DNA from 3 places in the Lentzea sp. DG1S-22 genome. Region 3 is predicted to be linked to each of the others. Evidence: riboswitches for the same ligand, from Rfam matches in the RefSeq annotation. Region 3 holds a riboswitch; each other region holds the start of a gene.
What was found. Region 3 has a riboswitch for cobalamin ahead of V1227_RS14310 (CbtB domain-containing protein). Riboswitches for the same ligand answer to the same signal wherever they lie in the genome.
Positions count from the first base shown of each region.

Region 1 (9,660 bases), 4.2 Mb from region 3:
TCCAGCGCAGCGCGGTGAGCACCATCGGGTACTGCGCGAGCACGACGCCGAGGCCCGAGATGACCAGAGCCACCTGGACCGCCGCGGCCGTGTGGATGCCGCCCAGCGCGAGCAGCCCGGCTCGGGTGCCGGAGCGCAGTGACGTGCGCAGCAGCAGGAACGCGTCAACACCGGGGGTCACGATGACGACCGCGCACGCGATGAGAAAGGCCGGAACCTGGCCGAAGTCGAACAACACCGTACATACCCCCGTGATCTGCGCCACTAGCCGTAAAATCTACGGCCAGCCGGGACACTAACACAAGAATCTCCGGTTTGACGCCGTACTGGCGCGATCGCTACGGTTGGTGACCGATCGTCCACCTGGCGCAACGAGGAGTGGTCCGTGAGGGGTAAGCGGTGTGCCGTGCTGATGGCGGTGATCGCGCTGGTCAGCGGCGCCACGACCGCCGATGCGGTCGTCGGGGGGACGCCCGCGGAGGTGGAGGACACCCCGTGGGTTGTGGCGATCACCACCACGGACGGTCAGCTGATCTGCGGCGGCGCGCTGGTCGCCGCGGACAAGGTCGTGACGGCCGCCCACTGCGTCACGGCGAAGGGCGTCGTCGGCAAGAACCAGCGCTCGGCGGAGCAGTTGCGCGTGGTCGCCGGCCGCACCGACCTGAGGGTGCAGGGGGAGGGCGTCGAGGCGGCGGTCGCGAGCGTGTGGCGCCACCCCGACTACCGCGAGGTCACCATGGGCGACGACGTGGCGGTGCTGACGCTCGCCCGCACCGTGCCGTACCGGACGATCGCGCTCGGCGAGGGCGGGGACGACGGCGTCGTGCTGGGCTGGGGCCGCACGTCCGAGAACTCCGCGCCCGCGATGTCGCTGCGCAAGGTGACGGTGCCGGTGCTGTCCGACCAGGAGTGCCTGCTCAAGGAACCGGACTACCGGCAGGGCGCGATGCTGTGCGCCGGGCGGGGTGGCCGTGACGCGTGCACCGGCGACTCGGGCGGACCGCTCGTGGTGCGCGGCAGGCTCGCGGGCGTCGTGTCGTTCGGCCGCGGCTGTGCCCGTCCAGACGAGCCCGGGGTCTACACCCGGCTGGCTCACTACCGGCAGGCGCTGGGCTTCTGATATCCAAGGTGCGGTGCGAACCACACAGTTTCCGGCCACCCTGCGCCGCCAGTGGGGACTCGACCTGAGCCCCGCCCAGCTCTACGCGATCCTGCGGCTGCGCCAGGACGTCTTCGTCGTCGAGCAGAGCTGCGTCTACGCCGACGTGGACGGGCGTGACCTCGACCAGGGCACACGGCACTTCTGGCTGGAAGCCGAGGGGTCGCACGACCCGCTCGCGTACCTCAGGCTCCTGGAGGAGCCCGACGGCACGTTCCGCATCGGACGCGTCGCCACCGCGCGCATGGCCCGCGGCCGCGGCTACAGCCGCCGCCTCATGCAGGCCGCGCTCGTGGACGTGGGCACCACGCCGTGCGTGCTCGACGCGCAGACGTACGTCGCGGACTTCTACGCGTCGTTCGGGTTCGTCGCCGAGGGCGCCGAGTTCATGGACGACGGGATCCCACACCTGCGGATGCGGCGCTCTCCCTGATCACGCGCACCGCGCGCTCGATCTCGGCCTCGGTCAGGTCGGCGCGCGCGGTGAGCCGCAGCCTGCTGACACCGTCCGGCACCGACGGCGGCCGGAAGCAGCCGACGACCACGCCGCTCGCGCGGCAGTTCTCGGCCCACTGGAACGCCTGCTCCGGGCTCGGCGCCCGCACGCTCACGACGGCGGCGGTCGGTGTGCTGGCCTGGAAACCGGCCTCCTTCAGGCGGTTGCTCAGGTCGTGCGCCACGGTCAGCGCCCGCTCGGGGCGGTCCGGCTCCTCGCGCAGGATCTTGATCGCGGTGAGGGCCGCCGCCGCGCTGCTGGGCGCGAGACCGGTGTCGAAGATGAACGTCCGCGCGGTGTCGATCAGGTGCCTGATCACCCGGCTCGGGCCGAGCACGGCACCGCCCATCGCGCCGAGCGACTTGCTCAGCGTCAGCGTGGTGACCACGTCCGGCGCCTTGATGATCCCCGCCTCGGCGACCGCGCCGCGGCCGCCCGGTCCGACGACACCCAGGCCGTGCGCGTCGTCGACGACCAGCGCCGCCCCGGTCGCGCGGCAGGCCTCGTGCAGCTCGTTCAGCGGGGCGATGTCGCCGTCGACGCTGAACACCGAGTCCGTGACGACGATCGCGCGCCGCTTGCCGCGCGTCTCGAGCGCGTGCCGGACCTTGCCCACGTCGCAGTGGTCCGCGACGACGACGTCGGCCTTCGACAGGCGCGTGCCGTCGATGAGCGACGCGTGGATGTGCTGGTCCGCCACGATCGCCGTGCCGGGACCGGACAGCGCCGTGACCGCGCCGAGGTTCGCCATGTAGCCGCTGCTGAACACCAGCGCCGACTGCGCGCCGCAGAAGTTCGCGAGCTCGTACTCCAGCTCGTTGTGCAGCTCCGTCGAACCGGTCACGAGACGCGAGCCCGTCGAGCCCGCACCCCACTTCAGCGTGGCGGCGGCCGCGGCACCCGCGACGCGCTTGTCCCTGGCGAGGCCGAGGTAGTCGTTGCTCGCGAGGTCGAGGTCCGTCGAGTCCGCCGTGCGCGGCCTCACGCGCCGGGTCAGACCCGCCTTGGACCGCGCCTCGGAGCGGACGTCGATCCAGTCGAACGTCGACTCACCGCCACTGGACACTGCCTCGGTTGTGCTCACGGTCACCGCCTGAGTCTCCCATCCGCCGACTAGCGTGCCGCTCGTGGACCTGTTCACCTTCACGCGCGCCGAACTCACCTCACCGGTGCAGTTCGCCGGCGGCCGCTGGGTGGTGTCCGCGTACGACGACGTGCGTGCCGTGCTGGCCGACCCGGTCACGTTCCTGCCCGACAACGCGCTGACCGCCGTCACCCCGGTCGCACCCGCCGCGCTGCGGTCCCTGGTGAGGGCCCGCTTCTCGCTGCCGCCGACGCTCGCGAACAACAGCTCCGCGTCCCACACCCGCCTGCGCAAGCTGGTGGCGTCGTTCTTCTCGCCGGCCCGCGTCGCCGCTGCGGAGCCTCGCATCCGATCCCTGGTTTGGGAACGGCTGGGTGGCACGGATCTCGTGCGCGACCTCGCGTGGGACCTGCCCGCGATCGTGCTGATGGACCTCCTGGGTTGTCCGAATGTTGACATTCCGACGTTGAAGCGGTGGAGCTCCGGCTCGCTGGAGTTCTTCTGGGGCGACATCACCCGCGAACGGCAGCTGGAACTGGTCGACGACGTCGGCGACTTCCACCAGTGGCTGGTCAAGCGCTACCACGCGCGCGACGGCGAGCTGTTCTGCGCGCTGGCCGACGCCGGGGTGTCCGCCGAGGACTCCGCGGGCCTCTGCTACTTCCTGCTGATCGCGGGTCAGGAGACGACGACCCAGCTGCTGTCCACGGCGTTGCGCCGGGCTCTGCTGGACCGCGAGCTGTGGGCGCGGCTGCCGTTGCCCGGTGTCGCGGAGGAGTTCGTCGAGGACGTGCTGCGCACCGAGACACCCGTGGTGACGTGGCGGCGGCTGACCGCGCGGGAGGTGGTGCTGTCCGGGGTGCGCTTGCCCGCCGGTGCCGAGCTCGTGTTGTTGTTGCGCGGCAAGGAGACCGATCCGCGGCACCTGGCCTTCGGCTACGGCAGGCACTTCTGCCTCGGCGCCGGGCTGGCCCGGCTGGAGGCCGCGGTGACGCTGCGGACGGTGGCCGAGCACGAGCCCACGCTGCACCTCACCGGGCCTGGCCCGGACTGGCTGAACCTGCTGTCGTTCCGCGCGCCGCGGTCGGTCACGGTCGCGCGATGAGCTTGCCCCTCGTGGTGCGGGCTTCGAGCGCCCGGTGCGCCTCGGCGATCTCGTCGAGCCGGTAGACGTCGCCGAGCACGGGTTCGAGCCCGAGTCCGAGGACCTCCTCCGGCGTCGTGTTCCGCGGCAGGCCCATCACCGCGACGCCCTTGCGGAAGATGTCGCTCGCCGTCACGTCCAGCGGTTCGCCGCTCGCGTACCCGAAGACGACCATCCGGCCCACACCGTCCCTGAGCAGCTCGAACGCGCGCCTGCCGACCTCGCCGCCGATCGACTCGAAGACGACGTCCACCGGGTCGAGGCCGTCCCAGTCGTAGCCGATGCCGCCCTTGCTGGACGCTTCGAGCACGGTGGCGCCCGCGCGGCGGGCGAGCTGCACGAGCAGGGTGCCGACACCGCCGGACGCCGCCTCGACCAGCACCCGGTCGCCCGGCTGGATCCGCGCGGCCTTCGCCGCCGCGACCGCCGTGGTGCCCTGCAGCAGCAGCGCCAGCGCCTGGTGGTCGCTCACGCCGTCCGGCACGTCGACCGGGTTCTCGACGACGGCCTTCGTGGCGTACGCGCCGTCCCTCGGCACGCCCATGACCCGGCGGCCCTGCCGTGTCGTGCCCACGACCTCCGACCCGAGCGTGGCGGGCAGCGACGGCCCCGGGTACCAGGGGAAGAGCTCCCGGCCCCTGCCGCGGCGGATCACGGTCTCGCCGTAGTTGAGCCCGATCGCGGTGACGTCCACGAGCGTGTCGCCGACCGGGTCCGGCACCTCCTCGACCCGCAACACCTCGGGCCCGCCGAACTCGTGGAACCGCACTGCCTTCATCATCTTCCTCCCCAATAAGCGGACCGTTGGTCCGGTTGTTACTATACGGACCGTCAGTCCGCTTGTGTCAAGGGAGAACCCGTTGGAACGCGCCGACGCCGCCCGCAACCGCGCCGCGATCCTGGCCGCCGCCACCCGGCTGATCGGGGAACGCGGCATCGACGCCGTGTCCGTGGACGACGTCGCTGTCGCGGCAGGCGTCGGCAAGGGCACCGTGTTCCGCCGGTTCGGCGACAAGGCGGGCCTGGTCAGCGCCGTGGTCGACGAGACGGCGGCGTCGTGGATCAGGACCGCGTCGCTGGAGTGCCGCACCGCGGGGGAGTTCGCCGGCACGCTGTTCGACCACGTGCTGGCGTCGTTGCCGCTGGTCATCGCCGTGGAACGGACGACGGTCCGCAGCTGCGAGGGCAACTTCCGCGTCACCGTGGAACGCCTGGCCCGGCTGGTCGGCTCGACGTTCAAGGCGCACACCGTGCTGGCCGTCCTGCGCGGCGAGCACATCGAGTTCCTGCTGAACCAGGGCATGACCGCCGACGAGATCCGTGCGGGCGTCATCTCTCTCGCGGACACTCTCGCGGCTGAGGTTTGATGCTGGGGTGCTGAACCGCCAACTCTCCGGGATCCGCAAGAAGACGCTGCTGGAACGGCTCGGCCCCGTGCCGGACGTCGACCCCGACCGGTACGGCGACGGCGGCCCGGTGGAGACGCTGGAGAAGCGGGTCGCGGAGCTGCTGGGCACCGAGGCGGCGCTGTTCGTGCCCACCGGCACCATGGCGCAGCAGATCGCGCTGCGCTGCTGGGCCGACCGCACCCACAACCCGATCGTGGCGATGCACCCGCGGGCGCACCCCTTGAACCACGAGGACGACGCGCTGACCGTGCTGTCCGGCCTGCGCCCGGTCGAGGTGCGCGACTCCGAGGTGGGCTCCTGCCCGGAGCCGTACGGGACGCTGCTGCTGGAGGTGCCGGACCGCGAGGCCGGGTTCGTCCTGCCGACCTGGGACGAGCTGACCTCGCTCGTGGACCTGGCACGGGAACGCGACGCCGTCGTGCACCTCGACGGCGCGCGGCTGTGGGAGAGCACGTACGGCCTCGGCAAGCCGCTGCCCGAGATCGCGGGCCTGTTCGACTCGGTCTACGTGTCGTTCTACAAGTCGCTCGAAGGCGTCTCGGGCGCGGCGCTCGCCGGTTCGCAGGACTTCGTCGACCAGGCACGCGTCTGGCGGCACCGGTACGGCGGCATGCTGTTCCAGCAGTGGCCCGCAGCCCTGTCGGCGTTGCACGGCCTCGACACCGTGCTGCCCCGGCTGGGCCTGTACGTCGAGCACGCCAAGGTCGTGGCCGCCGCCTTGGACCTGCCCGAACCGCACACCCACCAGTTCGCGCTGCACCTGCCGGGCGACCCGGCGCGGCTGACCGAGGTGAGCGGGCCGTTCCTCGGCGGGTTCTGGCGGGACGGGACGCTCGCCAAGACGGAGATCACGGTGGCGGAGCCCGCGCTGGAGTGGACCGCCGACGAGGTCCGGGAGGCCTGGGCGGAGTTCCGGAGCCTGATCTAGGGCGACGTCGCCTGCCATCGCCCGATCGTGTCGCCGAGCCTTCTGCCACGATCAGATCTCGGCGTGATCAGGAGGCAGTTCGACATAACCGCCCACGTGTTCGTGGACGAGACCGAGGAGAGGGCTTCCTGGTCACCGCGGCGGCGTTGCTCACGGGTGATCCGGTCTCCGCCCGCCGGACCGTGCGCGGTCCGGTCATGGCCAACCAGCGGAGGATCCACTTCCACAAGGAATCGGATCAGCGCAGGAAGCAGATCCTCGACGTGGTGGTGGAGATCGCGCCGGAGGTCACGATCCACGACGGATCGGCGCACGTGCGCAGGCGCCAACGGGATGCATGCCTCGTCCGGCTGGTCTGCGACCTCGCGGTGTCCGGCGCCGGAATGCCGGTGCTCGAACAGGACGATTCCGTCCTCGAAGCCGACAAGAAGCTCCTCTACCGCTGTGTTCGAGATCTCGGGTGTCACGAGACGCTCGTCTACCGGCACCACCGCGCCCACGAGGAACCGCTGCTCGCGTTGCCGGACGCGATCGCCTGGTGCTGGCACCGGGGTGGTCAGTGGAAGAAGCGGGTGCAGCCTTTGGTCGCCGCCGTGGAAGTCGTCTGAAAACCGCGAAACCCGGCCCACCCACCGTCCGGAAGGCTGCCGGGTCCACTTCGCAGCGCTAGTGCGACTGCGCGGACCAACGATACCGCACTTCTGACGCGACGTCGCTCACCTGGCTGTTGGACACGGCGGTGCGAAATGCGACGATGCCGGGGCTGTGAGGGGAGTGCGAGGAAGCCGGTGCGAATCCGGCGCCGTCCCGCGACTGTGACCGGCCCGGCAGGTCGGGAGTCAGGAACTCGTCCCCCTCTTCACCTGACCGCGGGCGTGGACACCCGAGGAAGGACTTCACCGAGCATGTTCCCCTTTTCGGCTGTCGTCGGACATGACGACCTCCGGCTGGCCCTGCTGCTCAACGCCGTTCACCCCGGCATCGGCGGCGTTCTCGTCCGAGGCGAGAAGGGGACCGCGAAGTCGACGATCGTGCGTGCCCTCGCCGCACTCCTGCCCGAGCTGGAGGTGTCGGCGCACTGCCGCTTCGGGTGCGTGCCCGGCAGCGCGGACTGCCCCGACGCGCCGCACGAGGGCGTGGAGCGGCGGCGCGCGAAGCTCGTCGAGCTGCCCGTGGGCGCCACCGAGGACCGGCTGGTCGGCTCCCTCGACCTCGAGAAAGCGCTGACCGAGGGCGTGCGGGCGTTCCAGCCCGGGTTGCTGGCGGCGGCGCACCGGGGCGTGCTCTACGTCGACGAGGTCAACCTGCTGCACGACCACCTGGTCGACCTGCTGCTCGACGCCGCCGCGATGGGACGCGCGCACGTCGAGCGCGAGGGCGTGTCGATCTCGCACCCGTCGCAGTTCCTGCTGGTCGGCACCATGAACCCCGAGGAGGGCGAGCTGCGGCCGCAGCTGCTCGACCGGTTCGGGCTGACGGTGGCGGTGAAGGCGGCGCGGGACGTCGGCGTGCGCACCGAGGTCATCCGGCGCCGGCTCTCCTACGAGGCGGACCCGGTGGGGTTCGCGCGGAAGTGGGAGGACGAGGACACCCTGCTCCGGCAGCGGATCGCCGACGCGCGGCACAGGCTGCCCGCGGTGTCCCTCCCGGACGGTGAGCTGCGCCGGATCGCCGCCGTCTGCGCGGCTTTCGAGGTCGACGGCATGCGCGCGGACCTCGTGGTCGCCCGTGCCGCCACGGCCCACGCGGCGTGGCGGGGTGCCGATCAGGTCGAGGAGCAGGACGTCGAGACCGCGGTCCGGCTCGCGCTGCCGCACCGGCGCCGCCGCGACCCGTTCGACGAGCCCGGCATCGAGGAGCAGCAGCTCGAGGACGCCATGCGGCAGGCGGCCGAGCACGCGGAGGACCCCGGGGAGGGACCGGACGACGACGGGCCGGGTGGTGGCGAGCTGCCCGAACCGCAGGAGGGCCCGAAGGGCGGCGGGAACGCGCCCGGTGACCGTCCGGCACCGGAGCCCGCGCCCGCGTTCAAGGCACGGCTGCTGGAGGTGCCCGGAGTCGGGGAAGGCACGCCCGGCAAGCGTTCCAGGGCACGCGCCCGCACGGGCCGGGTCGTGCGTTCGTCCACAGTGGACGGAAGTGGGCTGCACCTGGTCGACACGCTCACGAACGCGGCGCCGCACCAGCGGGCCCGCGGCCGCAGCGGACCGGGACTGCTGCTGACGGGCGCCGACCTCCGCAAGGCGGTCAGGGAGGGCAAGGAGTCGAACCTCGTCCTGTTCGTCGTCGACGCCTCCGGCTCGATGGCGGCGCAGAAGCGGATGTCGGCGGTCAGCGGCGCGGTGATCTCGTTGCTGCGCGACGCCTACCAGCGCCGGGACAAGGTCGGCGTGGTCACGTTCCGCGGCAGCCAGGCCGAGGTCGCGCTGCCCCCGACGACCTCCGTGGACGCGGCGGCGACGCGGCTCAGGAAGATGCGCACCGGAGGACGGACCCCGCTCGCGGACGGTCTGCTGAAGGCCCACCGGGTGCTGGAGGTCGAACGGCTGAGGGATCCGCGCAAGCGCCCGCTCGTGGTGCTGCTGACCGACGGGCGCGCCACGTCGTCCGGGCTCGGCGGTGACCCGGCCGCGGACGCGCTCAAGGCCGCCGGACTGCTGGAGCAGACCGCTGTCGTCGTCGTGGACTGCGAACAGGGGCACGTCCGCCTCGGGCTCGCCCAGAAGATCGCCGAGGCGCTGCAGGGCACCTGCGTGAGGCTCGAACAGCTGTCCGCCGACCACCTCGCCGGCGTCGTCCGGGCCGCATAAGGAGATCCCGATGCCTCAAGGACAACCCACCGAGGTGCCGAAGGACGGCCTGACCACCCGTCAGCGCCGCAACCGGCCGTTGCTCATGCTCCACACCGGCGAGATGAAGGGGAAGTCGACGTCGGCGTTCGGCCTCGCGCTGCGCGGCTGGAACCAGGGCTGGGACATCGGCGTGTTCCAGTTCGTGAAGTCGGCCAAGTGGAAGGTCGGCGAGGAGTCCGCGTTCAAGGCGCTCGGCCGGCTGCACGACGAGACCGGCGAGGGCGGCGCCGTCGAGTGGCACAAGATGGGCGAGGGCTGGTCCTGGACCCGCAAGCAGGGCACCGAGGACGACCACGCCACCGCCGCGCGGGAGGGCTGGGCGGAGATCGCCCGTCGCATCCGGTCCGAACGCCACGGCCTCTACGTGCTCGACGAGTTCACGTACCCGCTGCACTGGGGCTGGATCGACGTCGACGAGGTGGTCGACGTGCTGACGACCAGGCCCGGTCACCAGCACGTCGTCATCACCGGCAGGTACGCGCCCCAGGCCCTCGTCGACGCCGCCGACCTCGTGGTGGAGATGACCAAGGTCAAGCACCCGATGGACGCCGGGCAGAAGGGCCAGCGGGGGATCGAGTGGTGAACAGG
Region 1 covers NZ_CP143276.1:7,530,924-7,540,583, forward strand. Annotated here, with positions in the region: gene V1227_RS35795 (LysE family translocator) at 1-265, opposite strand, end outside; gene V1227_RS35800 (serine protease) at 386-1,120, shown strand; gene V1227_RS35805 (GNAT family N-acetyltransferase) at 1,134-1,592, shown strand; gene V1227_RS35810 (8-amino-7-oxononanoate synthase) at 1,546-2,745, opposite strand; gene V1227_RS35815 (hypothetical protein) at 2,783-3,844, shown strand; gene V1227_RS35820 (quinone oxidoreductase family protein) at 3,828-4,664, opposite strand; gene V1227_RS35825 (helix-turn-helix domain-containing protein) at 4,744-5,250, shown strand; gene V1227_RS35830 (threonine aldolase family protein) at 5,258-6,220, shown strand; gene V1227_RS35835 (hypothetical protein) at 6,418-6,828, shown strand; cobalamin riboswitch at 6,941-7,089, shown strand; gene V1227_RS35840 (putative cobaltochelatase) at 7,126-9,030, shown strand; gene cobO (cob(I)yrinic acid a,c-diamide adenosyltransferase) at 9,041-9,655, shown strand; gene V1227_RS35850 (cobyrinate a,c-diamide synthase) at 9,652-9,660, shown strand, end outside.
Region 1: another riboswitch for cobalamin. It lies ahead of V1227_RS35840 (putative cobaltochelatase); the one in region 3 lies ahead of V1227_RS14310 (CbtB domain-containing protein).

Region 2 (9,660 bases), 2.4 Mb from region 3:
ACGTGGCACTCCGCCTGATGCCTCCCGCGGTGGCGCGGAAGAACGCGATACTCCTGCCATGACAGCGAAAGCGGGCGCGGTCGTGACCGGAGCGGGACGCGGCGTGGGCAAGCTGGTCGCGCGGATGCTGGTCGAACGCGGCTACACGGTGCTGGTGACCGACGTCGACGAAGCCACGGCGACCGCGACGGCCACCGAGCTCGGCGCGATCGCACGCGTGCTCGACGTGCGTGACGACGAGGCAGTGGCGGCGGCGCGCGACGAGATCGTCGCCCGCGCCGGCCGGCTCGACGTCTGGGTCAACAACGCGGGCGTCCTCGTGACCGGACCCGCGTGGGAGCAGGACGCCGCCACCCGGCGGCTGATGGTCGAGGTCAACGCCCTCGGGACCATCAACGGGACGGTCGCCGCGATCGAGGCCATGCGCGGTCGCGGTGGCGGCCACGTCGTGAACGTCGTGTCCCTCGCGGGCATCACGGCCGTCGTGGGCGAGGCGGTCTACGCCGCCTCCAAGCACGCGGCCATCGGCTTCAGCCTCAGCACCCTCGCCGACCTCCGGCAGGCGGGCGTGCGGGACGTCGCCATCTCGTGCGTCTGCCCGGACGGCATCTGGACCCCGATGCTGTACGACAAGCTCGACGATCCGGCGGCGGCGCTGTCGTTCTCCGGCACGCTGCTGCGGCCCGCCGACATCGCCGCCGCCGTCGCCAAGGTGCTCGACAGACCGAAACCGGTCACCACCGTGCCGCGGTGGCGCGGAGCACTGGCCCGGCTCGCCGACACCTTCCCGCGCTTCGGCCTGCGCGCGATCCCGGTGATGGTCGCGCAGGGCCGCCGGACGCAACGCAAGCTCGCGGCGCGCGGCCTGCGGGACTGAGCCGCGCGCTGTCACCTCACCCTCATGACCGTGATGGGCGAACTCGGCGATCTGCCGCTGTCTCAGGCGTATCTGCCCACGAGTGCGCTGCCGATCGAGGCCAGGCGGTCCCGCACACCGGCGGGACCGGTCACCTCGACCCAGTCGACCAGCGCGGCCAGCTCGCCGGCGAGAAGGTGCTCGTCGTGGCCGCGGACCACGACCTCGATGCGGCCGTCCGCCGCGGCACCGCCCACCTCGAGACGGCCGCCGAACGCGATCCGGAGCACGCCGAGCTCACCGGGCGTGCACAGCGCCCGGGCCTCGAGGGGCGTTCGCCCGCGGTCCACCTCGTCCGCGATGGCGCGCCAGCTCTCGGCCAGGTCGAAGCCCTCGGGCCGGTGCACGGGCTCGCCGGTCGGGTCCACCGACGACACGCGGTCGACCCGGAAGGTCCGGCGGCCGGCCTCGGTGTGGGACACGAGGTACCACGACGGGCCTTTGGCGACGACGCCCAGCGGGTGGACGGTCCTCCCGGTCTCGGCGCCCTCGCGGTCGACGTAGCCGAGCCGCACCTGGACGCCGCGGATCACCGCGTCCTGCAGCTGGTCGAGGAAGGGGGCGGCCGGTGCCCGTCCGGACCCGACCCCCACCGCCGCGGGTCCACGACCACCGACGCCGCCGCTGCCTCGGCCTGCTCCCGGAAGGGCTCCGGCAGGGCGTGGACGAGCTTGCGCAGAGCGGCTTTCACGGCCGGTGTCGCGGCCGCGGCCGGGCCGGCGACCAGGAACAGGGCGCGCGCCTCGCTCGCGGTCAACCCGGACAGGTCGGTGCGGGCGCCCCCCACGAGACGCCAGCCGCCACCCCGGCCCCGCAGCGAGTACACCGGCACCCCGGCCGTGGCCAGGGCGTCGAGGTCGCGGCGGGCGGTGCGCTCGGAGACCTCCAGTTCGCGGGCGACCTCCGCCGCCGTCACCTGCCCGCGTCGTTGCAGCAGGAGGAGGACTGCCAGGAGCCGATCAGTGCGCACGTCACAAGGTTCCCGGGGAAAGCGGTCACGGGGTGACCGCTTTCGGTCAGCATGATCGCGCCATGACACCACCGGCGAACTCCACCGCCTTCCCCGAGCCCACCCTCGTCGCGGTCAACGGCGTGCGGCTCGAAGTCTTCGAGGCAGGGCGGCACAACGCGGGAAAGCCCGTCGTGCTCTGCCACGGCTGGCCCGAACACGCCTTCTCCTGGCGCCACCAGCTGCCCGCCCTCGTCGAGGCGGGCTACCACGTCATCGTCCCGAACCAGCGGGGCTACGGGAACTCGTCCCGCCCGGCCGACGTGGCGGACTACGACCTCGAACACCTCACGGGCGACCTCGTCGGACTGCTCGACCACTACGGCTACTCCGACGCCACCTTCATCGGCCACGACTGGGGTGCGTTCGTCGTCTGGGGACTGGCCCTGCTGCACCCGCACCGGGTCGGCAAGCTGGTCAACCTGAGCCTGCCCTACCAGGAGCGCGGCGACCGCCCCTGGATCGAGTCGATGGAAGCCGCGCTCGGCGGCGACTTCTACTTCGTCCACTTCGCCCGGCAGCCCGGCGTCGCGGACGCCGTGCTCGACGCGAACACGTCCCGCTTCCTGCGCAACCTCTACCGGAAGAACGTGCCCCCCGGTGAACCCGGGCCGGGCATGGTGATGATCGCCCTCGCCACCGCCGAAACGCCGCTCGGCGACCCCCTGCTGAGCGACGACGAGCTGGCCGTCTACGTCTCCGCGTTCGAGGCGACGGGGTTCACGGGCAGCATCAACTGGTACCGGAACCTCGACCGCAACTGGCACCTGCTGGCGGACGCGGACCCGGTCCTGCGGCAGCCCGCGCTGGTGGTCCACGGCGACCGCGACCCGGTGGCCAGGTCGGAGAGGCTGGCGGAGTTCGTGCCCCGCGCGGAGGTGATCAGCCTCGACGCCGGTCACTGGATCCAGCAGGAACGGCCGGAAGAGCTGAACCGGGCGGTCTTGAAGTGGCTGGAGCAGCAGGAAGCCGCCCTGTAGCACCCGTCACCGCCGTGGCGCGCAAGCCGGTCAGGCGGTGATGTGCCGCAGGACCGCGGCCAGGGCGAGCTCGTGCGGCTGCACGGTGTCCACGGTGAGCGCCTCCCCGTGCCAGGAGGGAAAGCTCGCGAGCCGCTGCCGCACGTCGGACCAGTCGCCCGAGTCGTGCCAGCCGGGGATTCCGCGGCTGCGGCCTTCGAGCCTCGCACGGTGGACCCGCGGGTCGGAGCACCGGCACTCGACCACGCGGAACTCCGCACCGGCCCGGCTGGCCAGGCTGCGCCAGCGCTCCCTGGTCGCGACCAGTTCGGTGGGGTGGTCCAGGATGGCGGACTGTCCGGCGAGGAGCTGCCGCAGGGCGAGCGTGGTGAGCACTTCCTCGGCCATCGCCAGCGGGTCCTCGAAATGGCGCCCTCCGAACGGGGTCAGCGCGCCGAGCAGCCAGTCGGTGGCGAAGACCGGGATCCCCAGCTCGGCGCCCGCGGCGTCGGCCAGGGTGCTCTTCCCGCTGCCGGGCAGCCCGGAGAACACGACCAGCCGGGCACCCGTGGCGGCGGAGGGCAGGTCGTGGTCGGTGAAATCGGCCGGCAACCCCGGCGTCAGACCGGCCGGCACCAGCCCTTCGACCCACGTGGTGGCGATCCGATGCGGCCGTGCGGTCTCGACGACGCAGGTGACGACGTCGACGGTGCCGTCGTGGCGGAGGATCCGCGCCCGCGCGGTGGTCTCGCCGACGTCGAGACCGACCACGACGACCGGCGCGTAGTGGGCAGCGCGGCCACGGGTGACCTCGACGTACCGCTCGGGCGTGACCGCGGCGGTGAACGCAGCCGCGAACACGTCGGACGCGTCCGCTCCCCAGCCGGGTGTGCCGTCCAGGCCGTCGAGGATCCACTCCAGTCTCGCCAGGGCAGGACTGGCCGCGAAACGGTGCACTGGTTCCCCCGGGCGACGTGGTCGAGTCGAGTCGATCGAGCCTAGCGAGCCCACACGGGCACAGGCCGGAAGTTCACCCACGACTGAAAAGACCGTTGCCGAGATCCGGGAACGGCACGAATCCAGAAAGCAGCCCCGCCGAATGGCACCGTCGATTCGACCTGTCGTTCGACACCCGGAGATAGCCGCGAAACCACGTGCTGCCAGGGATTTCTCCACCACTCGACCATTCACGCACTCATTCGACGAATTCGCCCGCTCATTGACACGCCGGTACATTGGGAGCGCTCCCATAATCTCCTGTAGGAGTCATCATGCGAAGGACCATCCGTGCCGTCGCTGCCGCCGGCCTCCTCGTCGCGAGCACGTTGATCGCGACGACGGGTCCGGCCCAGGCCGATGTGACCATCTGCGACCAGTACGGCTCGACCACCATCCAGGGCCGTTACGTGGTCCAGAACAACCGGTGGGGCACCTCGGCGCAGCAGTGCATCAACGCCACGTCGTCCGGTTTCCAGATCACCACCCAGCAGGGCTCCGCCCCGACCAACGGGGCGCCGGTGTCGTACCCGTCGGTGTTCCTCGGCTGCCACTACACCAACTGCTCCCCCGGCTCGACCCTGCCGATGCAGGTCAGCCGGATCCGCAGCGCCACGTCGTCGATCAACTACCGGTACGCGGGCGGCACCTACAACGCCTCGTACGACATCTGGCTCGACCCCACGCCGAAGACCAACGGCGTGAACCAGATGGAGATCATGATCTGGTTCCACCGCCAGGGCTCGATCCAGCCCATCGGCAGCGCGGTCGGCACCACCACGATCGGCGGGCGCACCTGGCAGGTGTGGCGCGGCAGCAACGGCTCCAACAACGTCATCTCCTACGTCGCGCCGTCGGCGATCACCTCGTGGTCGTTCAACGTGCTCGACTTCATCAACGACGTGCGCGCCCGTGGTGCGATCACCAGCTCCTGGTACCTGACCAGCATCCAGGCCGGGTTCGAGCCGTGGAACGGCGGTGTCGGCCTGGCGGTCGACAACTTCTCGGCCTCGGTCAGCGGCTGAGCCGGGGCACCCACCAGCCGCCGGGCGGTCGTCGTCGGCGACCGCCCGGCGGAATCGGGTGGTTGGGATTCCCGGGAGGAGGGAACACACGGGGCGACCGACCGCCGGAGAAGGGTTGCGATGACCTCGTCCGCTCACGACCGCAGGCTCGCCGACCGCTACGAGATCGCCGAGCTGCTGGGCACCGGCGGCGTGGCCGAGGTCCGCCGCGCCCGGGACACCAGGCTCCACCGCGACGTCGCGGTCAAGCTCTTCCGGGCCGGGTCCGAGCTCTCGCAGGAGCGCCGGTTCGCCAACGAGGTCAAGACCCTCGCCGCGTTGTCCCACCCCGGCCTGGTCCGGGTGCACGACGCGGGCACCGCCGACGGCGCCCCGTTCGTCGTCCTGCAGCTCATCGACGGTCCCACTCTGCGCGAACGCCTCGCCGACGGGCCGCTCGCTGTGGACGACGTGCGGCACCTCGGCGCCCAGCTGGCCAATGCGCTCGCGTACGTCCACGCACGAGATGTCGTCCACCGCGACATCAAGCCGTCCAACATCCTCCTCGACCGGCACGGCAACGCCCACCTGGCCGACTTCGGCCTCGCCAGGCTGATCGGCTCGACGCGGCTCACCAGGACCGACCAGGTGGTCGGCACCGCCGCCTACCTCGCCCCGGAACAGGTGCGCGGAGACGAGTTCGGCCAGCCGGTCGACATCTACGCGCTCGGCCTGGTGCTGCTGGAATGCCTCACCGGCCACCGCGAGTACGAGGGCAGCGAGATCGAGGCCGCGGTGGCGCGGCTGCACCGGCAACCCTTCATCCCCGAAGGCCTCCCTCCCGACTTCGAACGCCTGCTGATGCTGATGACGTCCCTGTCCCCACGCCGCCGCCCCAGCGCCGCGGAGTGCGCGCGGGTGCTGCGCGATCCGGACCGGCCGATCACCCACGTCCTGCCTCCCGCGCGACCACGTCGCACGACACGTGTGCTCGCCGCGTCGGCCGCGGCGACCGTGATGGCCGCGGCGGGCGTCGCCTTCGCGGTCCTCTCACCGTCACCTCCCGGCGAGTCCGCACCCGCCCAGACCACCACCGCACCTCCTCCGACGTCCACGACCGCCGCCCCGGCACCGGCCACTGCCTCACCCCGGACGCAGACGCCGGCCCCGGTCCTGGTCGCCGAGGTGAGCCCGCACCGCGAGGAGCCCGCCAAGAAGCCGGCGCACGACAAGCCCGTGCCGCCCGCCAAGGGCAAGGGCCACCCCGGCAAGGGCTGAACGTCGTCCGGGACGCGGTGTTCCTCCCCACATCGGATCTCCGCCCGGGACGTGAGAGCCTGGGGACGTTCAGCGCGGCGTGGGGGAAGTCCGGTGGGAATCCGGCGCTGTCCCGCAACGGTGTGCCTCCTCGCGAGGCGAGCCCGATCACCCGTTCCGCGCGGTGTCACCAACTCCTGTCGTGGATGTGCGGGAAGGGTTCCGATGCACGCGTCCGGCGCTCGCCGCTGTCCTCGCTCCAGCGCACAAGCGGGTGGAACAACGTCATGACGTCACGGATCACCGTCTGCCGCGGCTGCTGTTGCGGCACCGCGCGCAAGCACCCCGAGGTCGACCACGACCGCCAGTTGGAGCTGTTGCGCGAACGGCTCCCGTCCGTGCGCGTGGCCGACTGCCTCGACGCCTGCGAGGTGTCGAACGTGGTCGTGGTCCAGCCCAGCCCGGCCGCGCGCGCCGCGGGAGCGAAACCCGTGTGGGTGGGATCGGTCCTGGACGACGACGCGGTGCACGGCGTCGCCGACTGGGTCGACGCGGGCGGTCCCGGTGCCGCCGCGCCGCCGCCCCTGGTAGCCGAGCGGATCGTCGCCACACCGAGGTGAGCTCCGGCGGACGAGCCGCCGCACGGGTGTCGTGACAGAAGCCCGGCAGGCCGCCATCCTGGTCGCCGTGGGCTACCAGGTGCGGTTCGCGGACCCGGAGGCGTTGCTGGGCCTGCGATCGGAGGTGTTCCGGTTGTACCGCTCGGGTTTCGCGGGGCCGCCCTACTCGGAGACCGAGGAGGAGATCGCCCGCTTCACGGACGGGCGGTTCGACCGGAGCATGGCCACACCGGGCGCTCACGGGTTCGTGGCGTGGCGCGGTGAGACCGTCGCCGGGCTGGTCTACGGCTGGCCCGCTCGCGGGGAAGTGCCCGGAGATCGCGGCTACGCCCTGGTGCACAGCTGCGTCGCGCCCCACCTGCACCACCTGCTCCGGCCGCCGGCGTTCGAGGTCGTGGAGCTCGTGGTGGACCCGGCCCACCGGCGGCGCGGGCTGGGCCGGCTGCTGCTGGATCGCATCGTCGAAGGGCACGCCACGGCCTGGCTCGGCACCCACCCCGACGCACCCGCGCGGCGGCTCTACGAGTCGGCCGGCTGGACCGTGATCGGCCAGTGCGAGGACGGCCGTCAGCAGATGCTCATCATGTCGCTGTCCCGCTGACGCGGACGGAGATCGCCGTTGTGGCCCGGGAACGGCCTCCCGGCCCTACTGTGACGACGCACGAGACTGGTGCCGCTGCAGTGGGCCTCGCTCGTCGTGATCTCCATCGATGCCGTCGTCATCCTGTCCGGGTTCGTGACCGGCAGCCCGCTGCTGCCGCGGTCGGCGAACGTCGTGCTGACCGTGATCTCCTTGGCGCTGGTGCTGGCGGCGGCGCTGCTGACCGCGGGTACAACTTCGAGAACCCGACGCTGTCCGCGTGGTCGGTCGTGGTGGCGGCGATCGCCTTGCTGGGCGGGGCCTTCCTCTTCGCCTACGCGCTGCTGACCGACACCACCGCCGGGACCTTCGAGCAGCGCGAGGGCAAGTACGTGGAGTCCAAGGGCGGTGCCGTCGTCCGCGAACTCACCGAGGACCGGTACGAGTCGGTGATGGCCGCGAACCAGCGCGGGTGGGCGGGCCTCGCGGTCGCCTTCGCCGGGGGCACCTTCCTCTACGCCGGGATCCGCCACCGCAACTGACCGAGGACCGGTGAGTTAACGCGGCACGCTCGCGGTGGACAGCGCGGCCGCCAGCACCCCGATCAGCCCGAGCACGACGAACACCGCCGGGAAGCCGCCCAGTGCCGCCGCGAGTGCGCTGCCCGCCCACGGCGCGACGGCCGCGGTGAGCATGACCGGTGCCGTCAGCAGGCCGTTGAGCTGTCCGTAGTGGACGGCGCCCCACCGGTCGGTGATCGCGGTCGCCTGCACCAGGGTGAAGATCCCGCGCGTGACGCCGGCGAGCACCGAGCCCGCGATCAGCAGGAGCGCGGGTCCGGGAACGAGCCCCAGCAGGATCGTCACCGCCGCGCTGACGAGGAGCACCGCCAGGGTGCGGGTGCACACCGACGTCCTCGCGGCCAGCCTGGCGTACCCGAGGCGCCCGAGCACCTGGCCCACACCGCCGAGGCCGAGGGCGACAGCGGCGCCCGAGGTGGTCATGCCGCGTTCGGTGAGCAGCGGGACGAGGTTGATCACGACGGCATACACGCTGAACGCGGCCAGGCTCATCGCGACCACGAGCACCAGGAACGGCCTGCTGCGCGCCACCGCCGACGGCGTGTGGACGGTTTCGTGCTCGATCGCGGGCCACGGCAGCCGCAGACCCCACAGGTGCAGCGGGATCGTGGTGACCGCCAGGAAAGCGGCGAGCACTAGGTAGGTGCCGCGCCAGTCGAGCCGGTCGTTCAGCACCGCGGTGAGCGGCGCGAACACGGTACTCGCCAGACCGGCGACCAGGGTCAACGCGGTCAGGGCCGTCACCCGGCGCTGCCCGTACCAGCGGGTCAGGGCGGCGAACGCGGGCGCGTAGAAGACACCGGCCATCGCGACACCGGCCAGCAGCCACGCCGCGGTGAACCACACCGACGACCTCGCGCTCACCAGCGCCACGAGCGCGAGCACGGCGACCACCGAGCCGGTGGTCATGACGGCGCGCGGACCGTGCCGGTCGAGCAGCCCGCCCACGGGGATGCCCACCAGGCCCGCGACGACCTGGCTCGCGGAGAACCCGGCCGTGATCGCCGCGAGCGACCACCCGGTCCGGGCGCTGATGGTCGGCAGCAGCACCGGGAAGGCGTAGTACAGCACTCCCCAGCTGATGATCTCGGTGGTGCACAGGACGACCAGCACGCGGCGCAGCCCGGTACCGAGATCGGGTCGCGTCGTCGCGGTGTCAGCGGGCACCGGACCAGGCCCGTTCGCGGGACGGGGATGTCGGCGCACGGCCGCAGCTCGTCATGCCGACCAGGTAAACACCCGGCCCGGTGTGGCGCAGCCGGTTTTCACCCTGTGGGCGGGCGGTGCCGCCGGGCCGGACCGGGCAGGACACCCGTCGGTGGCGCTTCGGCTAGGAGGACCGGCGATCCGCCGCCTGCGGCTGGCCCTTCCCCGAGCGCCCGGCGGACGCCCTGCGCGTCCGCAGCGAGCCCGGGTGGGCCTTGACCGACGGGTCCCGCTTGGTCTTGACGAGGCTCGCCACCGTCACGACCGCGAGCACGACGGCGATCACGGCGAGGCTGAGCAGCGTGGGGATCTCGGGCACGCTCTTGCTGACGTCCTCGTGCGCCCACTGCAGGATCAGCTTCACCCCGATGAACGCCAGGATCAGCGACAGCCCGACCGACAGGTACACCAGGCGGTCCAGCAGGCCCTGGACGAGGAAGAACAACGCGCGCAGGCCCAGCAGGGCGAAGGCGTTGGCGGCGAAGACGACGTACGGCTGGGACGTGATGCCGAAGACCGCCGGGATGGAGTC
Region 2 covers NZ_CP143276.1:907,154-916,813, reverse strand. Annotated here, with positions in the region: gene V1227_RS04210 (nitroreductase family protein) at 1-18, shown strand, start outside; gene V1227_RS04205 (SDR family oxidoreductase) at 59-877, shown strand; gene V1227_RS04200 (helix-turn-helix transcriptional regulator) at 940-1,509, opposite strand; gene V1227_RS04195 (helix-turn-helix transcriptional regulator) at 1,446-1,886, opposite strand; gene V1227_RS04190 (alpha/beta fold hydrolase) at 1,949-2,905, shown strand; gene V1227_RS04185 (AAA family ATPase) at 2,936-3,841, opposite strand; gene V1227_RS04180 (GH12 family glycosyl hydrolase domain-containing protein) at 4,156-4,905, shown strand; gene V1227_RS04175 (serine/threonine-protein kinase) at 5,026-6,162, shown strand; cobalamin riboswitch at 6,193-6,335, shown strand; gene V1227_RS04170 (hypothetical protein) at 6,429-6,761, shown strand; gene V1227_RS04165 (GNAT family N-acetyltransferase) at 6,793-7,362, shown strand; gene V1227_RS04160 (hypothetical protein) at 7,635-7,883, shown strand; gene V1227_RS04155 (MFS transporter) at 7,899-9,089, opposite strand; gene V1227_RS04150 (TerC/Alx family metal homeostasis membrane protein) at 9,253-9,660, opposite strand, start outside.
Region 2: another riboswitch for cobalamin. It lies ahead of V1227_RS04170 (hypothetical protein); the one in region 3 lies ahead of V1227_RS14310 (CbtB domain-containing protein).

Region 3 (9,660 bases):
CGGCCTTCGACGGCACCCCGCCGCCCTACCCCGGCTGGCCGGAGCCCGACGACGCCGAGGCCCTCCGGGACCGCGACTGATGGCCGCCTTCTACGAGCCGCTGGGCGACGGCACGTTCCGCTCCACGCAGCACACGGTGGGCCCGTGGGGCCCGGACAGCCAGCACCTCGGCCCGCCCTCGGCCCTGCTGGTCCGCGCCCTGCAAGGCCTGGGCACCCCGTCGTCCGCCCTGGCCCGCGTGACGTTCGAGGTGCTCGGCCCCGTCCCGGTCGCCGACCTGACGGTCGCCACCTCGGTCGAACGCCCGGGCCGCTCGGTGGAGCTGCTGGCGGCTTCGCTGTCCTTCGAGGGCCGCGCGGTGCTGACGGCGCGCGCGTGGCGCATCGTCGGCGCGGACACCACCGCCGTCGCCGCCGGCGCACCGCCGCCGCTCGCGCCGCCCACGTCGGCCGTGCCGATGGAGATCCCGGACCACTGGTCCGGCGGCTACCTGGCCGCCGTCGAGTGGCTTTCCCTGTCCGGCGGCATCTTCACGCCGGGCGACGCGCAGGTGTGGGCCCGCCCACGCGTGGCCGTCGTCGAGGGCTCGGAGCCGTCTCCGCTGGAGCGCCTGTTCTCCGTGGTGGACTCGGCCAGCGGCGTCTCGTCCCGTCTGGACATCCGCAAGTGGTACGCCATCAACACCGACCTGACGGTGCACCTGCACCGCTCGCCTGTCGGCGAGTGGATCGGCCTGGACGCGCGGACCACCATCGGGCAGGACGGGGTCGGGCTCGCGACCAGCGTGGTGCACGACGTGGAGGGGCCGGTGGGGACGACGGCGCAGGCGCTGTTCGTCCGCGAAGGCTGACACAGGCCACGACAGGAATCGCAGCCCCACCGCCGCCACGAAGACCCGCGGTCGACACAGCTGGGTCAGGTTCCGCGCACTGCGGCCGGCACCGGGACGTGCCTCGATGCTGTTCCGGTTCGCCCTCGTCGCCACCCGCGCGGGCTCGGGCTCCACGACCACCGATGTCATCGACCTGTCCGACCGGCCTCGGAGGGGCGTAGCGTCAACGGGACTGTGAAGAGGTTCGCGAACCGGCAGGAAGCGGGCCGCGCCCTGGCAGCGCGACTCGCGGACCGCTCGTGGCACGACCCGCTGGTCCTCGGCCTGCCCAGAGGCGGCGTCCCGGTCGCCAAGGAGGTGGCCGAGCACCTGCACGCCGAACTCGACGTGGTCGTGGCGAGGAAGATCGGCGCTCCCGGTCACCCCGAGTACGGCGTGGGCGCGGTGACGGCCGACAGCGAACCGATCTACGACAGAGCAGTGCTCCGGGCCCTGAACCTCACCGAGGAGCAGCTGGGCGGGATCTGCGACGAGGAACGCGCGGAAGCCCGGAGGCGCACCGCCCTCTACCGGGGCACGAAGCCGCTGGTCATCAGGGATCGCGACGTCATCGTCGTGGACGACGGCCTGGCCACCGGCGTCACGGCCAAGGCGGCGCTCGGGTGGATCGCGCACCACCGCCCGCGCAGCACCACCCTGGCCGTTCCCGTCGCGGCCGGGGAGTCGCTGCGGAGCTTCACGACGAGAACCGTCGCCGTCCTCGTCCCGAGGCACTTCCGGGCCGTCAGCAGCTGGTACGAGAACTTCGATCAGACCACGGACGACGAGGTGCTCAGGGCGCTCTCGAAGTGGGACACCACCGGGAACGGCGAGTAGAAGCGGTGCAGCAACGAAGACCACCGCTCGTAGGAGGGCCCCTGCCGGAAGCCGACCGTGTGGTCCTCCAACGTGTTCCAGCGCACGAGCAGCAGGTAGCGCGACGGCGCCTCCAGGCACCGCAGCAGTTCCAGGCCGCGGAAGCCCGGCGAGGCGGAGATCAGCTCCCGCGCCTCGCCGAACGCCCACTCGAACTCGGCCTCGGAACCCGGCAGCACGTCCAGCAGGGCGTGCTCCGTGATCACAGGCGGCAGAACCTGATGTCCGAGGCCAGCACGGCCTTGGCGCCGATGGCGGCCAGCTCGTCCATCACCTTGTTCGCCTCCTTGCGCGACACCATCGCGCGCACGGCGGCCCACTCCGGGTTCGCGAGAGGGGCGACCGTCGGCGACTCCAGGCCCGGGGTGAGGGCGATGGCGTCGTCGAGGAGCGAGCGCGGGCAGTCGTAGTCGAGCATCAGGTACTGCTGCGCGAACACGACGCCCTGCAGGCGGGCCGTCAGCTGCTTCTTGGCGGCGGTCAGCTCCGTGCCGTTGCGGTGGATCAGGACCGCCTCGGACTCGCAGATCGGCTCGCCGAACGGCACCAGGTCGTGCTGGCGCAGCGTGCGGCCGGAGCCCACCACGTCGGCGATCAGGTCGGCCACGCCGAGCTGGATCGAGATCTCGACGGCGCCGTCGAGGCGGATGACCTGCGCGGTGATGCCGCGGGCCTCGAGGTCGCGGCCCACGAGCCTCGGGTAGGCGGTGGCGAGGCGCTTGCCCTCGAGGTCGGAGACCTTCCAGTCGGTGCCGCGAGGGCCCGCGTAGCGGAACGTCGAGGCACCGAAGCCCAGCGCCAGCAGCTCCTCGACGGAGGAGCCGTTGTCGTCGGCGCCCGAGTCGGCGGCCAGGTCGCGGCCGGTGATGCCGAGGTCCAGGTCACCGGACGCCACGTAGATCGCGATGTCCTTGGGGCGCAGGAAGAAGAACTCGACCTCGTTGTTGGGGTCGAGCACGGTCAGGTCGCGCGGCTCGTGCCGCTGCCGGTAGCCGGCCTCGGTGAGCATGGCGGAGGCGCGTTCGGCGAGCGCACCCTTGTTCGGGACTGCTACGCGCAGCATGTGGGGGTCTCCGTCAGAGGTACTTGTAGACGTCTTCGAGGGTCAGGCCGCGGCCCAGCATCAGCACCTGGAGGCGGTACAGCAGCTGCGAGATCTCTTCGGCGAGCTTCTCGTCGGACTCGTACTCGGCGGCGATCCAGACCTCGCCCGCCTCCTCCAGGACCTTCTTGCCCTGCGCATGGACGCCGGCCTCGAGCGCTGCGACGGTGCCGGATCCCTCCGGCTTGGTGGCGGCTCGTCCGGTCAGCTCTGCGAACAGGGAATCGAAGGTCTTCACGGCTCCACATCCTCCCATCCCCCGGACCCCGGTCCGCACCGCGGTCGCGTCTGTCCCAGGCCGTGGACGTGATCTGTCCTGCATGAACACCCGGTAGCGTGAATTCCCGTGTCGGAATTCGCGGAGGTCCTCGCAGCGCTGCGCCGGGTGCGCGGGATCAACCCGTTCTTCGCGCTCGACGTGGGTCGTCCGGACGACTCCTGGTCGCCGGGAACGGCGCTCCTGGACGGCCCGGCGCTGAAGAACACCATCGACGCCATCGCTGTCCGGTACCGGGCGGAAGAACCCCGCGTCGCGGCGAGCCTGTTCTTCCTCAGCTACACCGCTCGGCTGCTCAGCCCGCTCACGGCCGCGAACCTCCCGATCGACGTCCGGCCGGAGAACCTGTGGTGGCAGCACCACCCGGTCAACGGCCTGAGCGTCCGCATCGACGAGCCGCGGCTCGGCCCGCCCGCCGCCGAGGCGCTGGAACCCGTGGTCGAGGCGATTCAGTCGGTCACACCGGTGGCGCGAGGGTTGTTGTGGGGCAACGCGATGTCGAACATCGCGGGTGCGCTGAAAATGGTTGTGCGCGCACGGATGCTCACGGCGGAGGAAGCGGAAGAACGGGGCGAACTGCTCATGAGCGCCCCGCCTTTCGAACAGGCCGGGAAATTCCTGAGCTTTCCCGGCGAAGTCGGGTTCGTGCGCAGGAGCTGCTGCCTCTACTACCGCGTCGCCGCAGGTGGGAAGTGCGGCGACTGTCCGCTCGTGAAGTGAGGGACGCAACAACTCTTATGGCCGGTTGTGCCTGACGGGCCGGTGAACTTACGGTGCACGCGCCGCAGTGACGGGAAGCCGGTGTGAATCCGGCGCGGTCCTCGCCACTGTGACCGGGAAGCGATCCCCGCCGAGCACGTCACTGGTCCCGCGAGGGGCTGGGAAGACGCGGGGGCAGCGTTGATCCGGGAGTCAGGAGACCGGCTGCGGCGCCGCAAGGAGAGTTGACCTTCCACGAGGTATGGAGGAGCCCGTCATGACGAGCCCCGCAGCAAGCCTGTCCGCCGTCCGCGTGCCCAAGTGGGCCTTCGCCGTCTCACTGCTCGGCCTGGTCGTCACCTACCTGGTCCTGCAGGAGAACGGCCTCGCGCTCGGCGCGAGCTCGGAGCTGCTGCACGAGTTCTTCCACGACGGCCGCCACGCCCTCGGCGTCCCGTGCCACTGATCCGCTGATCAAGCAGATGACGACGTACAGGTCCCTTGCGCTGCGCGGGGTCGCGGCCGGCGCCGTCGCCGGCGTCGCCTCCGCGCTCGTGCAGCTCCTGGTCACCGAGATCCCGATCCGCGCCGCGCTCGCGGTCGAGGCGGCGCGGGAACCCTCCGGTGACGGCCACTCCCACGGCGGTGAGGAGCTGGTCAGTCGCGGCACGCAGGTCGTGGGCGGCATGCTCGGCGTGGTGATCGTCGGCGTCGCGGTGGGCCTGGTGTTCGCCACGGCCTACGCGCTGTCGAAGCGCTGGTTCGCCGCCGGCACGCCGTTCACGCGCAGCTTCACGTTCGGCGCCGCGGTGTTCGGCGCCGTGGCGCTGCTGCCGTGGCTCAAGTACCCGGCCAACCCGCCCGCCGTGGGCGACCCGGAGACGGTGAACCACCGCACCGCGCTCTACCTCGGTGTGGTGGTCGCGGGCCTGCTGATCGTGTGGGGCGCGAGCCTGCTGGCCGGCCGGCTGCGCGAGCAGTCGCAGCCGGTCCGCACGACCGCCGTGCTGCTCGCGGTCACCGCGGCCGTCGCGGTGGTGCTGCTCGCGTTCCCCGCGTCACCGGACACGATCCCCGCGGACGTGCCGGTTGCCGTGCTGTGGCAGTTCCGCCTCAGCTCGCTCGCCCAGCTCGCCACGCTCTACGTCGGCATCGGCGTGGTGTTCGGCCTGCTGGTCGACCCGGCCACGCGCCGGGCGAAGACCCCCGCCGCGGCGCCACACCGCTAGACGGGTAAGTCCTGACTGATCAGTGGTCGTAGGCGATCAGGGATCGGGTAATGGGCTGACCGGTGGCGCGGTTGTGCCAGATCGCGGTGGTCAGGGCGAGGATGCGTTGGGCGATGTGGGCGGTGACGCCGTCGATGGTGCGGCCGCCGTGCAGCTCGAGGTCGAGCTGGCCTTTGAGGGTGTGGTTGACCGATTCGATGAGCTGGCGGACGGGTTTGAGCAGGTGTTCGGCCGGGCGTGGGGTGCGGTTGCGGTAGTTGGGGCGCAGTAGCCGGACCCCGCGTTCGACCAGGAACGTGTCGAGCTCCCGGGAGACGTAGCCCTTGTCCGCGATGACCAGTAGACCGGGTCGGTCGGCCAGCACGGACGGATCATGGTCCAGGACCGCCATCAGCACCTGGCGTTCGTCGATCCTCGGGTTCGCGAGCGCCCAGATGATCGGCAGGCCGGCCGGGATGCAGACCAGGCGCAGGCCCCAGGAGAACCGTGAATGCGACGAGCAGTAGCCGGCCAGCTGGCCAGTTCGGAACGTCTGGTGGTCTCGCAGGAGCGGCCGCATCCGACCCGGGCGGAGTCCACGATCCAGGTCGCGTCGGTCCACAGGTCGGTGTCTGATGTCCCGGCGTGGCCGCTGCACACCGCAGATCCTATTTCCACAGCCCGGCCACGTGCGTGTTCAGGACCTCCGCCGCTTCCTGCGCGGTGAGGTGACCGATGACCACGTGGGCGGTGAGGCCGTCCGCGATGGCCAGCAGCGCGCGAGCCGCGGCAGGCGGATCGGCCAGGCCGCTGCCGGTGGCCAGGCGGACGAGCAGGTCGTGCAATGCCGCGTAGCTGTTCCTGAGGGGACGGGCGAGTGGCTCCTTGATGGCGGCTTGGGCGACGAACGCCAGCCAGATCCGCGCCTCGGCCCGGTGTTCGTCACGCAGCAGCGCGATCTCGTCGATCGCCTGCCCCAGGGAGGAGTCCGCGGTCAGACGTGCTCGCACGCGCTCGCCGACGTGCTCGACGGCGAACAGCAGCATCTCCTCCTTGGTGCGGAAACAGCGCTGAACGGCACCGAGCGAGACCTCGGCGCGAGCGGCGACGTCACGCATGCTCACCCCCTCGGGCCCGTGTTCGTCGGCGAGGCGGCAGACGGCTTCGGCGATCTGGCGGCGCCGGCTGTCGTAGTCCACCTGCTTGGGCATGCTCTCCTCTTTTCCGATACGGTTGTATCGATCTTACCGGATGGAGAACGTGATGATCAGGCAGGACGCCTTGTGGGCGAAGACGGCCGCAGCCCAGGCGGAAGCGGTCCGGAGCGGCGAGATCTCCGCCGCCGAGCTCGTCGAGAGCCACCTCGACCGCATCGCCGAGGTCAACCCGCGGGTCAACGCTGTCACGCAGCTGATGGCCGAGCGTGCGCGCGAGGCCGCGGAGCTCACGGACCGGCAGCGAGCGGCGGGGCAGGCGCTCGGGCCGCTTGCCGGAGTGCCGTTCACGGTCAAGGAGTCCACCGCCGTGGAAGGGGTGCCGACCACGCTCGGGTTGCCGCGGTTCCGCGACTTGGTGGCGGCGGCCGACGCGCCCCCGGTCGCCCGGCTCCGCGCGGCCGGCGCGATCCCGATCGGCCACAGCAACATGCCAACCCTGGTGCTGGCCGGCATGCACACCCGCAGCGAGCTGTTCGGCGACACCGTCAACCCGTGGGATCCCAGCCGCACCCCCGGTGGTACCAGCGGCGGAGACGGGGTCGCCGTCGCCACCGGCATGGCGGCGCTCGGTCTCGGCAACGACTCCGGCGGTTCGGTCCGCATCCCGGCCGCGTTCTGCGGGGTGGCAGCGCTGAAGCCGACCACCGGACGGTTCCCCTCCGACCACCGTGTCCTCGGCGCGGACGACCCGGGACCGGCCTCGCAGCTGTTCGTCACCGACGGTCCGCTGGCGCGCACGGTCGCCGACCTGCGGCTGGCCTGCGAGGCACTGGCCGGGACCGACCCGCGCGATCCCCGTGCCGTGCCGGTTCCCCTGTACGGCGAGCCGCTGCGCGGACCGGTCAAGGTCGCCGTCGTCACCGATCCCGGAGGTCAGGGCGTCCACCCGGACGTCGTTCGCGCTATCGCCGCGGCGGCCGACGCCCTGCGCGACGCCGGGTACGACGTGCGGGAGGTGGCGGACGTGCCGCAGCTGGCCGACGCGCTGGAGGCGTACGGCCGGATGACCGTGACCGAGTTCGCGCCGACCTGGCCGGTGGTGCGAACGCTGCTCGGCGAGGGCGGGGACCGCTACATCCAAATGGCCATGGACAAGACCCCGCCGGTGGACGCCGCGGGGTTCACGAAGCTCATGGGGACGTGGCTCGGCATCCGCCGTTCCTGGGCGGAGTTCCTCGACGAGCACCCGCTGCTGCTCGGACCTGTGTTCACCGAGCCGCCCGTCGAGCCGGGCCTGGAGTCGCGCGACGAAGCGGGACGCGAACGGGTCGCCCGCGCCCTGCGCCTGTGCGCGGTGACCAGCTTCGTCGGTGTTCCCGCCGTCGCCGTGCCGACCGGCGTCAGCGACGGGCTGCCGTCCGGCGTGCAGGTCATCGGGCGCGCGTTCCGGGAGGACCTGTGCCTGGCCGCGGCCGAGGCGGTCGAGAGCCGCCTCGGTGTGTTCACCCCGCTCGACCCACGCCCGTGATACCGAGCTGCTCGGCGATGCACGCCGGTAACCACCCGGCCGCGCGGCGAGTCACGATCAGTCTGCGGGCATGGATCGTGGTGCGGGCGTTACTGTGCACGCGAGGACCTCCGTGTGCCGATGGGATGCGTCAGACACATCCACTCCGCCCGGAGGTCCTCCCATGTCCAACCCGACACGCCGTCAACAACCTGATTAGTCACTACATCTAGAGCGCGCGCAGCACGTCGAGGTCGACGCCGGTGAGGGAGTCGCGGAAGACCCGCCTCTCCCCCGCCGGCACCTCGACGTCGCACGGCACCACCAGCACGGTGCACCCGGCCGCCACCGCCGCCGCGACGCCCGTGGGCGAGTCCTCGACCGCCACGCACCGCGCCGGATCGACGTCCAGCAGCCGCGCGGCCTTCAGGTACGGCTCGGGCAGCGGCTTGTTCAGGCCGTCCACCTCGTCGCCGCACACCGTCACGTCGAACAGGTCGCGGCCGATCGTGTCCAGCGCGACCTCGGTCAGCGAGCGCTCGGTGGACGTCACCAGCGCCATCGGCACGCCGGACGCGCGCACGGCCTTCAACGCCTCCTGGGCGCCCGGCCGCCACGGCAGGCCGGCGCGGAAGACCTCCTCGGTGCGGCGGGAGATCCACGCGGCGCCGTCGGCCATGTCGGCGTCGGTCGGCTCGATGCCGACGTCGGCGAACAGCAGGCGCATGGTGGTGGGGACGTTGCTGCCGACCATCCGTTCGCGGGTCTCCGGCGACAGCACGCCGCCCAGCTTCTCCGCGTACTCGTAGAGCGGGATGTCCCACAGCTTCTCGGAGTCCAGCAGCGTGCCGTCCATGTCCCACAGGACCGCTTGCGGGTCAGACATTGAAGTACTTCGCCTCCGGGTGGTGCGCCACGAAGGCGTCGGTGGACTGTTCCGGGTGGAGCTGGAGTTCCTCGGACAGCGAGACCCCGATGCGCGCCGGGTCGAGCAGCTCGACGACGCGCCGGCGGTCCTCCATGTCGGGGCAGGCGCCGTAGCCGAACGAGTACCGCGCACCGCGGTAGCCGAGTTTGAAGTACTCCTCGACGTCGGCGGGGTCTTCCGCGGCGACCGATCCGCCACCCGGCCACACGAGCTCCTCGCGGACGCGCTTGTGCCAGTGCTCGGCCAGCGCTTCGGTGAGCTGGACCCCCAGTCCGTGGACTTCCAGGTAGTCACGATACGCGTTCTTGCCGAACAGCTCGTTCGCGTAGTCGGCGATCGGCTGACCCATCGTCACGAGGTGGAACGCGATGACGTCCACCTCACCGGACTCCTTCGGACGCCAGAAGTCGGCCAGGCAGAGCCGCCGATCCCTCTTCTGGCGCGGAAAGGTGAACCGGAAGCGCTCCGGCGAGTCCGGCGAGGGCTCTTCCAGGATGATCAGGTCGTCTCCCTCGGAGACGCACGGGAAGTAGCCGTAGACGACGGCGGCGTGGGCAAGGACACCTTCGGTGGCAAGGCGTTCCATCCAGTACCGCAGGCGCGGGCGGCCCTCGGTCTCGACCAGGTCCTCATAGGACGGTCCGTTGCCGCCGCGCGTGCCCTTGAGGCCCCATTGGCCCATGAACGTCGCCCGCTCGTCCAGCAGTGCCGAGTAGTCCGCGACCGGGATGCCCTTCACGACCCGGCTGCCCCAGAACGGCGGTGCCGGGACCGGGTTGTCCGCCGCCACGTCGGAACGGCCGGTGCGCGCCTCCTCCTCGACGGCGGCCTTGCGGGCCGCGGCGAGGCGCAGCGCGCGTTCCCGGCGCGCCTTGCGCTCGGCCGCCTTCGCCCGGGCCTCCTCGTCGACCACGGGTGCCTCGCCGCGCTTGGCCGCCATGACCGCGTCCATCAGCCGCAGGCCCTCGAACGCGTCGCGGGCGTAGCGGACGTCGCCGAGGTACATCTCGGTCAGGTCGTTCTCGACGTACGCGC
Region 3 covers NZ_CP143276.1:3,269,275-3,278,934, forward strand. Annotated here, with positions in the region: gene V1227_RS14275 (RecB family exonuclease) at 1-80, shown strand, start outside; gene V1227_RS14280 (thioesterase family protein) at 77-850, shown strand; gene V1227_RS14285 (phosphoribosyltransferase) at 1,067-1,708, shown strand; gene V1227_RS14290 (antibiotic biosynthesis monooxygenase family protein) at 1,642-1,953, opposite strand; gene hisG (ATP phosphoribosyltransferase) at 1,950-2,810, opposite strand; gene V1227_RS14300 (phosphoribosyl-ATP diphosphatase) at 2,824-3,087, opposite strand; gene V1227_RS14305 ((2Fe-2S)-binding protein) at 3,196-3,846, shown strand; cobalamin riboswitch at 3,895-4,069, shown strand; gene V1227_RS14310 (CbtB domain-containing protein) at 4,103-4,291, shown strand; gene V1227_RS14315 (CbtA family protein) at 4,308-5,054, shown strand; partial or broken gene V1227_RS14320 (transposase) at 5,074-5,666, opposite strand; gene V1227_RS14325 (TetR/AcrR family transcriptional regulator) at 5,702-6,244, opposite strand; gene V1227_RS14330 (amidase) at 6,297-7,718, shown strand; gene V1227_RS14335 (HAD family hydrolase) at 7,927-8,583, opposite strand; gene metH (methionine synthase) at 8,576-9,660, opposite strand, start outside.